3 regions of the Lactococcus allomyrinae genome follow, and region 2 is predicted to be linked to each of the others. Evidence: predicted binding sites of a transcription regulator. Region 2 holds the regulator's gene; each other region holds the start of a gene.
What was found. The regulator Rex, encoded in region 2, represses fermentation and respiration genes when NADH is low (regulators of the CRP and FNR family bind a similar motif). The targets are predictions, from matches to a motif close to TTGTGAANTANTTCACAA.
Positions count from the first base shown of each region.

Region 1: D7I46_RS04860 (formate/nitrite transporter family protein) is a predicted target of Rex. The motif match lies at 1,457-1,474, and genes of this name have one in related genera.
Region 3: adhE (bifunctional acetaldehyde-CoA/alcohol dehydrogenase) is a predicted target of Rex. The motif match lies at 1,607-1,624, and genes of this name have one in related genera.

Region 1 covers NZ_CP032627.1:1,015,836-1,019,104, reverse strand. Annotated here, with positions in the region: gene D7I46_RS04865 (ABC transporter permease) at 1-1,282, shown strand, start outside; gene D7I46_RS04860 (formate/nitrite transporter family protein) at 1,514-2,305, shown strand; gene ntdP (nucleoside tri-diphosphate phosphatase) at 2,332-2,862, opposite strand; gene D7I46_RS04850 (hypothetical protein) at 2,977-3,225, opposite strand; gene D7I46_RS04845 (metallophosphoesterase) at 3,268-3,269, opposite strand, start outside.
Region 2 covers NZ_CP032627.1:700,454-703,722, reverse strand. Annotated here, with positions in the region: gene D7I46_RS03410 (DUF1700 domain-containing protein) at 1-221, shown strand, start outside; gene D7I46_RS03405 (DUF4097 family beta strand repeat-containing protein) at 221-1,114, shown strand; gene D7I46_RS03400 (redox-sensing transcriptional repressor Rex) at 1,354-2,001, shown strand; gene D7I46_RS03390 (helix-turn-helix domain-containing protein) at 2,455-2,961, opposite strand; gene D7I46_RS03385 (sortase family protein) at 3,012-3,269, opposite strand, start outside.
Region 3 covers NZ_CP032627.1:1,954,140-1,957,408, reverse strand. Annotated here, with positions in the region: gene adhE (bifunctional acetaldehyde-CoA/alcohol dehydrogenase) at 1-1,521, opposite strand, end outside; gene D7I46_RS09090 (lactonase family protein) at 1,738-2,763, opposite strand; gene rpsB (30S ribosomal protein S2) at 3,068-3,269, shown strand, end outside.

The sequences.
Region 1 (3,269 bases), 320 kb from region 2:
TGGGATAGCAGAGCTTTTTCGCTCATTTTCTATTGGTAAATTAGCAAATACAACAGCAGTTGTGATTGAGCTTGTGTTGTTGCACATTGTGATGGCACTTTTGCTCGCATTCTCTATTCAAGCGCAAAATGTCGATGGTTTGAACAATCTTTCGAGTAATTTGTTGTTCGCGAGTAGCACATCAGCACAAGGGCTGATGTGGGGAATGATTGCGTTGTTCTTTGCTCAGATTTTTCCAGAGGCTGGTGGTGCTAAAGGAACAACTTTTGGTTTTCTAGGACTTCTTTATGTGATACGAATGGGAACAGATGTAGCCGCACCTCAAGCTGGGTGGTTTAATCCACTTTCATGGGGTTATCTTGGATTTCCTTATGCAGCAGGTCACGAATCTTGGCTTGGAGTCGGACTTGCTCTTGTCTTTTCGATACTGATGCTGATAGTTGCCTATGTACTCGAAATTAAACGGGATGTGAACGCTGGTTATTTGCCTGAAGGACGCGGACGTGCTCATGCTAAAAGAACGCTGCTCAGTTTACCTGGTTTGGTGTTAAGCTTGCAAAAAAAGATGATTATTGGTTGGCTATTAGCTGTCTTTGTTTTAGGGTTGGTCTATGGTTCAATGTTTGGACAAATGGACCAATTTATCAGTGGCAATGAGCTGGTTAAGCAGATTTTTATAGGAAATGCAACAGCGACAGATGCGATTACTGGAAACTTTATGGTTACTTTGTTTTCTATTTTGTCTATTTTGGTGTCTGCTTTTGCAGTGATTTTACTCTCTCGGATGACTGCTGAGGAACGGAAGAATCGTCAAGAACAACTTTATGCTTTACCGATTTCTAGGTTGAAAGTTTATCTGACCTATGTATTGACTGCAATTATAGGAAGTGTTGTCGCGCAATTTTTGGCTGTGCTTGGTATTTATGTTGAGCAGTTAGGAAATAAAAATGCTTTAAGTTTTGCTGATGTAATGAAACCTGGGATGATTTGGATTGTCGGAATTGTATTTGTTGTCGCACTTCTAAGTTTACTTGTGGCTTTTATTCCACGAGCTTCAGGCGCAATTTGGGTCTATCTTGGTTTCTTACTCTTTATGAGTTATCTTGGACATATTCTTGATTTACCTCAATGGATTGAAAAATTGAGTATTTACGATTATATCCCAAAACTTCCTGTTGATAAGATGGATTGGGGCAATGTGTCAGTAATTTTGATTCTGTCAGTGCTGATGATTGTGCTTGGTTTTGTTGGTTACCGCAGACGTGATTTGATTGGTGGTTAGTAGTGCCAAGGTTCTGAAATGAGATACGGAATAAAAATCTGTCAGTACTCTGACAGATTTTTGATTTTTTATCCACTTGTGATTTTGTAAAGTAAGGATAAAGAAGGAGTATCATAAGCGACAAAGCGTTGTATAATCGTGCTTTTACAGTATTTCTGAGCATTTCAATAAATTTTGTGATAGAATAAACAAGTTGTTTTTATAAATTATATTTTCAGGAGAAATTTTATCATGATGAATCCGGCAGAAATTCTGTCAGCAACTATTCACCACGGACAGGAAAAAGTGAAGCGACCGTTTTTAGAAAAAGCAGTGCTTGGTTTTATTGGTGGAGCAATGATTTCCTTTGGTTATTTGCTTTACATTCGGGCTGTGGCGAGTGTGGCTGAACCTTTGGGTAGTCTTGCAAGCCTAATTGGAGCAAGTGTTTTCCCCATTGGATTGATTGTCATCTTGTTAGGTGGTGGAGAATTGATCACGTCAAATATGACTGCAGTTTCAACATCATTTTTCGCTAAAAAAGTCAGATTTGCTGATTTAATAAAAAATTGGTTGGTCATCACAATTTTTAATGTTCTTGGGGCAATTTTTGTTGCTTTCGTTTTCGGACACTTGGTTGGATTGACAAGTAGTGGAGTTTTTCGAGAAGAACTTTTTAGGCTGGCACAAGGAAAAATTGGTGCAAGCTGGTATCAAGAAATTCTCTCTGGCATAGGTTGTAACTGGTTTGTCGGTATCGCAATGTGGATGTGTTATGGGGCAAAAGATGCAGCAGGAAAACTTTTGGCAGTTTGGTTTCCGATTATGGCTTTTGTCGCAATTGGTTTTCAGCATAGCGTAGCAAATGCATTTGTTATTCCAGCTGCTATTTTTGAACATGGAGCGACTTGGCTTGATTTTGGTCGTAATTTTATCTTTGTTTATGCTGGTAATATTATCGGAGGAGCAATTTTTGTTGCGGGCTTTTATACTTTAGGTTATCGCAGGCAGGCAAGAGAGAGAATAGAGCAAAAAAGTAAATAAAAATAACTCTGTCAGTACTGACAGAGTTATTTTTTTAACTGATGATAACGATCATACCAAATCTCAACATATTCCTTAGAAAATGGTCCTTTTTCATTGTTAATCCAGTCAACAAGAATTTTCACATTTTCTTTTAAAACATAATCAATTTCCTTTGGATAGCGCATTTGACGACGGTGACGTTCATATTCTTCAACGTCGAGCAGTTTTTTCTCACCGTCTTTGAAGACTTTCACATCAAGGTCGTAATCAATATATTTCAGCGCTTCGTTATCAAGGACGAAGGGACTCGCTAGATTGCAGTAGTAGCTGACGCCTTCCTCACGAATCATAGCAATGATGTTAAACCAAAACTTTTTGTGGAAATAAACAATCGCAGGCTCACGTGTCACCCAACGGCGGTCGTCGCTCTCGGTCACGAGCGTGTGGTCATTCACCCCAATAATTGAATTTTCATTTGTTTTCAGAACCATTGTATCGCGCCAAGTGCGATGCAGGCTCCCATCATGTTTATAGCTTTGAATCGTGATAAAGTCGCCTTCTTTTGGTATTTTCAAGGAGCTGTACCAACTTTCTCAATTCAAAGTTCTCGTTTATTATTTTATCATATTTTTGAGAAAATTGTAAGTTCAGAATGTCACAGAAAAATCTTCCGCTTGTAAAGCCTGACATCACTGGTTGTCAGAAGAATTTTTACGACTCGTCAAAAATTTATCTTGAATTATGAGGATAATGTCACGCCCAAAATAAGTAGCAACAAGCAAAAAAGTAATAAAAATTCCTAACTTTCCACCGCGCTGAACGTCGAAATGAGGATTATTTGCATAAAGAAAAGCAATCAAAGTAGGATGCAAAAGAACATACATTGCAAGACAAAAGGCAATAAGTCGCCAAATTAAACCACCGATAAAAGATTTCATTCTATCATTATAGAATTTTGATTGTGTTTGTCAAGCTTCTTATC
Region 2 (3,269 bases):
TTTTTACTCTGATTTCTGCCTTTGGAATTCTCGCACAAAGTTTGGTAACTTTCATCTTCTTCACAGGGATTGCTTTTGTTGCTATCGGTCTTGGATTTATTTTTGCTCCATTGACACTCAAACTTACCCATGTTTTGTTTAATTTATTCATGAAACTTATCAAATGGATTGGGTACAAATTAACAAGAAAATCGAATATTAAGATGAGGGGAGCAATTTGATGAAATTTAAAAATCTTATGATAGCTGGTGCTGTACTTTTGGTTTTAGGTTGTGCACTCGGACTTATCGGATTCGGGATGGGAGCGTCTAGAAGTATTGTCTGGAAAAATGGTCATCCACAACTTAGTAAGATGGTAGTCACTCATCAAGCTCTCAATTCTTCTGTAGAAAATCTTAAAATTAATGCATCAGATGTCAATGTGTCATTTAGAGAAGGTTCTGAATTTAAAGTTGAGTCACACCTTCTTGAACGTAATACAGTGATTACTTCTCAAGGAAAAAGTGCGGTCATTCAGACAAAATCAACTAGCTCTGAAGGTTCAACTTTATTTAGGGCTCCAACTTTGTCTTTTGGTTCTGCTCAGAAAGAAACGTTAATCATCACACTTCCCGACAAAAATCAGATTAAATCTTTACAATTACAACTTTCTGATACAACAATAACACTAGAACATTTTTCTTTGAAAAATTTTTCAGGTCAGTTTCGTGATACTAAGCTGACTGCTCGTCATTTGTCAGTAGCTTCTCCTGCAGCACTTAACTTCTCAGATAGTCATCTTGAGATTTCAGACAGTCAATTTTCAACCCTTACTTCCAAAGGGAGAGACTCTCAGCTCGTACTGACCGACTTACAGACTGACATCTTTAATGTCAGTGCCAATGATTCTGCTTTTGATACAAGTGCACTTACTGTCAAAAGAGCTGGCACATGGACACTTAATGACAGCAGGCTCACATTAAATTATCCTAAAGTAGCTGGTCTGATGATTGACGGACAAGATAGCAGTCTCCATGTGAATCATCAGCGCCAAAGTTTTCCCTTTACTGATGGTAATTTGAATCAGTCCCTTAAAATTTCTGTCAGTGATAGTCAGATTAATTTGAATCACTAATTAATTACAGAAAAAGTTGTCAGTATGCTGACAGCTTTTTTATACTTCATTTATATTATTTATTCTTCTGACAACACATTGTCAGCGCTGACAATATCGGTCATAATTCACTTCTGTTATTTTTGGTTGATAATTTCACAAACTTTTGGTAAAATTATCACAAAAGAAACAGATTTAACTTTTGAAACAAAAATTTAAGATGAAATGTGTCAAAATACACATTTTATACGGAGAAAAAAATGACTGACACTAAATTTAGTAAAACTTTGCCAAAAGCAACCGCAAAACGTCTTCCTCAATACTATCGTTTATTTAAAAATTTGGTTGAAGAAAACATCACACGGACTAATTCGCAGTTGATTTCTGAAAAAATTGGTGTGGATGCTGCAACAATTCGCCGAGACTTCTCTCTTTTCGGTGAACTTGGGCGCCGTGGTTATGGCTATGAAACACAAGTATTACGTGACTTTTTCGGCGAATTACTTGGGCAAGATCAAGAAACACATCTAGCACTGATTGGAGTGGGAAATCTCGGACGAGCATTGCTCCACTACCACTTCCAAGAACGCAATAAAATGAGAATTACTCAGGCCTATGACATTTCTGGAAATCCATTAGTGGGTACACAGACAGATGATGGTATTCCAGTCTTTAATATTTCCGATTTAGAGAGAAATGTAAAAAAATCAGATATCAAAACTGCCATTCTTTCTGTTAGAAAAGAAGACGCTCAGGAAGTCGTTGATATTTTGATTAAAGCTGGTATCAAAGGAATCCTAAATTTCGCTCCTATTCGCCTTCGCGTCCCATCAGATGTTGTCGTTCAATCTATTGATCTCACTAAAGAACTTCAAACTTTGCTTTTCTTCATGAATGACAATAAATAAAAATAGACAAACTGTAAAAAAGAATCACCAATAGAGTGATTCTTTTTTGTTAAACCAATTAAAAAATATAGACATAAAGCTAACAAATGTCCATTTTTAAACTTTGAACCTTGATTAACTATTCAACTTTTGAGTTATCATTCTTATTTATCCCTTCAATATTTCCATCAGGATTAGCCCTAAACTCGTTAATCTTAGTTTTAGTACTATTTGCAACTCCTCCATTTTGAAACGAAATATAATCAATCTTGAATACATTTGCATAAATTAGATTGCTTTTAGAGTATGCATCTACATCGCACACTCATTCTATCTAAAAATCACACAAATGTCTAAGTTCCATAATTTCCGTAAATGATAAAAAAACAGCTCTATTGAACTGTTTTTTAACTTAAAACTGTTGACAGAAATCAATCATTCTCTCCTACTCCTCAAATAGCTACCAAGAGCCTATTAATCCCTTAAGAGCCAGTCTAATGTCACATTTCCCATATCTGCAATTTGGATAAGATAACTTAGTGATGGAACAAATTGATTGTTTTCCATTTCATCAATAGTATAAACTGATAGACTTGGAGAAAGTTTTTCACCAAATTCTTCTTTTGAGTATTTCAAAGTATAGCGAATACGTCTTATTTTTACGCCAAACTTTACTGGAACTTTTGAGTCTAAAAATCCTAAGTCTTCAAATGAATTCTTAGTTCTTTCTTCTCTATCATGTTGCTTTGCCATCGTATTCAAGCTTCTGTTTTCTCTAACAATCCCCTCCAATGCTTTTTCAACTTTTTCCAAAAAATCATCCCCAGCTTTTTTTCTAAAAAACAAAACGTCAGCCACTATCGTTCCTGGATAATCTATTTTTTCTGAAAGCTTTAAAATTGGAATTCTATAACGCTGGATGACTTTCTTAATCGCTTTTATTCGTTCATTGATTTCTTTTTGTTTTTCCAGATTGCCCATAAATCTCTGACTCCTTTATCACTCCTATCACTTCTTTTCTAACACAAAACTCAAAGTAAATTTAAAAAAAGAATAGGAACCATTAAAAGTAACACAATAGGAATAAGAGTTTGCATCGGATTATTAATAATAGCCGCTGCAATCTTCATCCCTAAAACAGTAATTGACGAATAACTAGGACCAGTATATATTTCACTAGATAACTTAGATGCCATCCTACTCATACCCAAAGCCTTTAAGTCTTGATTATTTAGTTGACTTATTGACTCTTTTTTCACCAAATCTCCCTGAACAACACGACGAAATTG
Region 3 (3,269 bases), 1.3 Mb from region 2:
ACCAAATTTTACCATACCTGGGTCAGCTACGATAAAGGCTTTATGCACGTGTGGTAAATCTTGCAAGTAAGAAATAGAATTTTTTTCGTAGTAGATTTCTTTTGGCAAACGAACCCATTGTGGGCGATTACGACGTTTTGCCACAGTTTTAATATTCAATAGATCATATGTGCTCAAATTATGTGAGAGCGAATTTTTCCCCCAAGAACCAGTACCAAGTGTCAATGATGGACGCATTGCGTCAGTATAGATATCCCCTACACCACCAATTGAGTCAGGTTGATTGACTAAGATACGAGAAGCTTCGACTTTTTCACCAAATTCTTTAACAAATGGATCGTCCATAGCTCCAATTTGGATAGCGGCATTATGTCCAGCACCTTGATAGTGCAGGAGACTACGAACAATTTCTATTCCTTCTTCACGTGAATTTGATTTATAAATAGAAAGCAATGGGCTTAGTTTTTCAGACGAAAGTGCCTCACCAATGTTTTTCTTGTCAAGTTCAAAGAGTAAAACATCTTTATCAGTAGGGACTTTTACACCAGCTTGTTCAGCAATCCATTGACCTGAACGACCAGCAACAGGTCCAGTTACTCCCCAACCTTCGCCACCACGTTGAACAAAAACAAATGATTCAATAGCTTTGTAATCTTTTTTAGGTACCATATAAGCACCTTGAGTTTGCATTTTAGCAACAAATTCATCATAGATTTCGGCTGCGATAACAGCAGAATTTTCAGTTGCACAAATCATCCCATTATCAAAACGTTTAGACATAAGTAAGTCTTCGACAGCGCGTTCAACATTGGCTGTAGCATCAATATAAACTGCACCATTACCAGCACCAACGCCGAGTGAAGGATTACCAGATTTTAGTGCAGCATTGACCATACCTGGTCCACCAGTAGCAAGGATAGATGCAATACCATGATTTTGAATCAATGCAGTTGTATTGTCAAGACTAGGTTTTTCTACCCATTGGATAAAGTTTTCAGGAGCTCCGGCTGCGACTGCAGCATCGTATACAATCTTAGCAGCATGACTTGAACATCCTTGGGCTTGTGGGTGAAAAGCAAAAACAATAGCGTTACGTGTTTTCGCTGCCAATAATGATTTAAAGATTGCAGTAGAAGTTGGATTAGTAGTCGGAACAATACCTGCCAAGACTCCAAGAGGGCTTGCAATTTCAACGCTACCTGCAACCTTGTTTTCACCAATCACACCGACTGTTTTGTCGTTCTTGATAGAGTGATAAACTGATTCAGAAGCAAAACGATTCTTAGTGTCTTTGTCCTCAACCACACCACGTCCTGTTTCGTTTACGGCTTCATGAGCAAGTGCTAATGAATGTTCGCTTGCAGCTAGTGCCATAGCGGCCACAATTGTGTCAACTTGTTCTTGAGTGTAACCTTCAAATTTTAGTACAGCTTCGTGAGCTTTTTTGACAAGACCGTCAGTATATTTTACGGCTTGAGCCATTTTTTCTTCAGCGGTCAGCTCAGTTTTTTCTTTTGGCATAAGTAAATAGATTCTCCTTTGTGATTTTTTTCACTTACCATTACGTGAATATTTTAACAAACATTTATTTCCATGTCAAGTAATATTGTGATGGTTTTTACAATTTTTATTAAATTAAAAAATCAGATAAATTAGATAGCGCTTACATTGAAATGCGAAAATATTGTCAAATCTATGATTTTATAGATTTGACAATATTTTTTATGTTCAATTATTTTACAAGGGAAGAACACAAGTTGCTTCAGGTGCATAAAAATCTTTTTGCTCTAAAGTCAATTTACCAGTTAATTTATCACGAGAAAATAAAGTTAAATTATCCGAATTTTGGTGAGCAACGATAATAAATTCTTCGGTTTTGTTAAAGTTAAAGTCACGTGGAATATTTCCTTCAGTTGGTACCCACCCTATGATTTCAAGTTTTGTACCAAGAGGGCTAACTTGATAAATCGCTAAAGAATCATTTCCACGATTAGAAACATAAAGGAATTTTCCATCAGAAGAAATACGGATAGCAGCTACGCCATTGAAGCCTTCATGACTTTCAGGGAGAGTAGTGATCGTTTGAACACGAGCAAATCGTCCTTTTTCTTCATTGTAGCTCAAAACCTCAACTGTTGAGTTTAATTCGCCAGCTAAGTAAGCAATTTTTCCATTGGGGTGGAATGTTAAATGACGTGCTCCCATTCCTTTTTCAGCACGATAAATCGTTACAATATTCAGTTTTCCTTCGCCGATTACATCATATACTGTCACTTCATCAGTACCTAAATCACAAGTGACTAACCGACCATCGGGAGTCAAATCAGCATAATGGACATGGGCAGCATTTTGTTCAGGACGAGGTCCAGAACCCTCATGCTTAACAGTATCAGTCAATTTAAGAGAGCCATCAAGTTGAATTTTGTAAACGCGTATTTCACCAAGATGATAATTCGCACCATATACTAGTTGTCTTGCTTCATCAACGGCGACGTAGCAAAGTGGAGCACCTGTACTTGTTACATTATTGATATGTTTGGCTGTTTTTCCATCAAAATTAAATGCAGCAACTCCACCACCATTTCCATCTGCGGCACAGGTATAAAGGTGATTATGCTCGTCAATGGTAATGTAAGTGGGGTTTTGCACAGTAGCCACTTCGTTCAAATCTGATAATTGTGCACTTTTAGTATCCAGTATCACACTGTAAACCCCTTTAGATACACGTTTGGTATAGCCACCCAGAAGAATTTTTTCTTTCATCGTTTCTCCTTATCTCACTTTTAAGTTCATACCATCATTTTATCATAAATAAGCGTTTACAGCGAAATTATTTAATTTTTTTCTTAGAAAAAAATTTAAATATGACCAGAGTCAGGATATAAAAAGTTAGAGAGATAAATCTTGTTGAAATTCGACTTGCAAAATACTCTATAAGAGTGTATAATAAATGAGTTGCGATGCAACCATTTCGCATTTTGATTGGACATTGTCGTAGTGCACATAGTGTAGCGGCACTGGTTGAGGATCAGAAGAGGATAAAACTATTTTAAAAGGAGACAGTAAAATGTCAGTTATTTCAATGAAACAACTTCTTGAAGCTGGTGTGCACTTTGGACACCAAACTCGTCGTTGGAACCCTAAAATGAAACCATACATCTTCACAGAACGTAATGGTATTCATGTTATTGACCTTCAAAAAACTGTAAAACTTGTTGATGATGCTTACAATTATGTAAAAAACGCATCACAAGAAGGTGCAGTAGTTC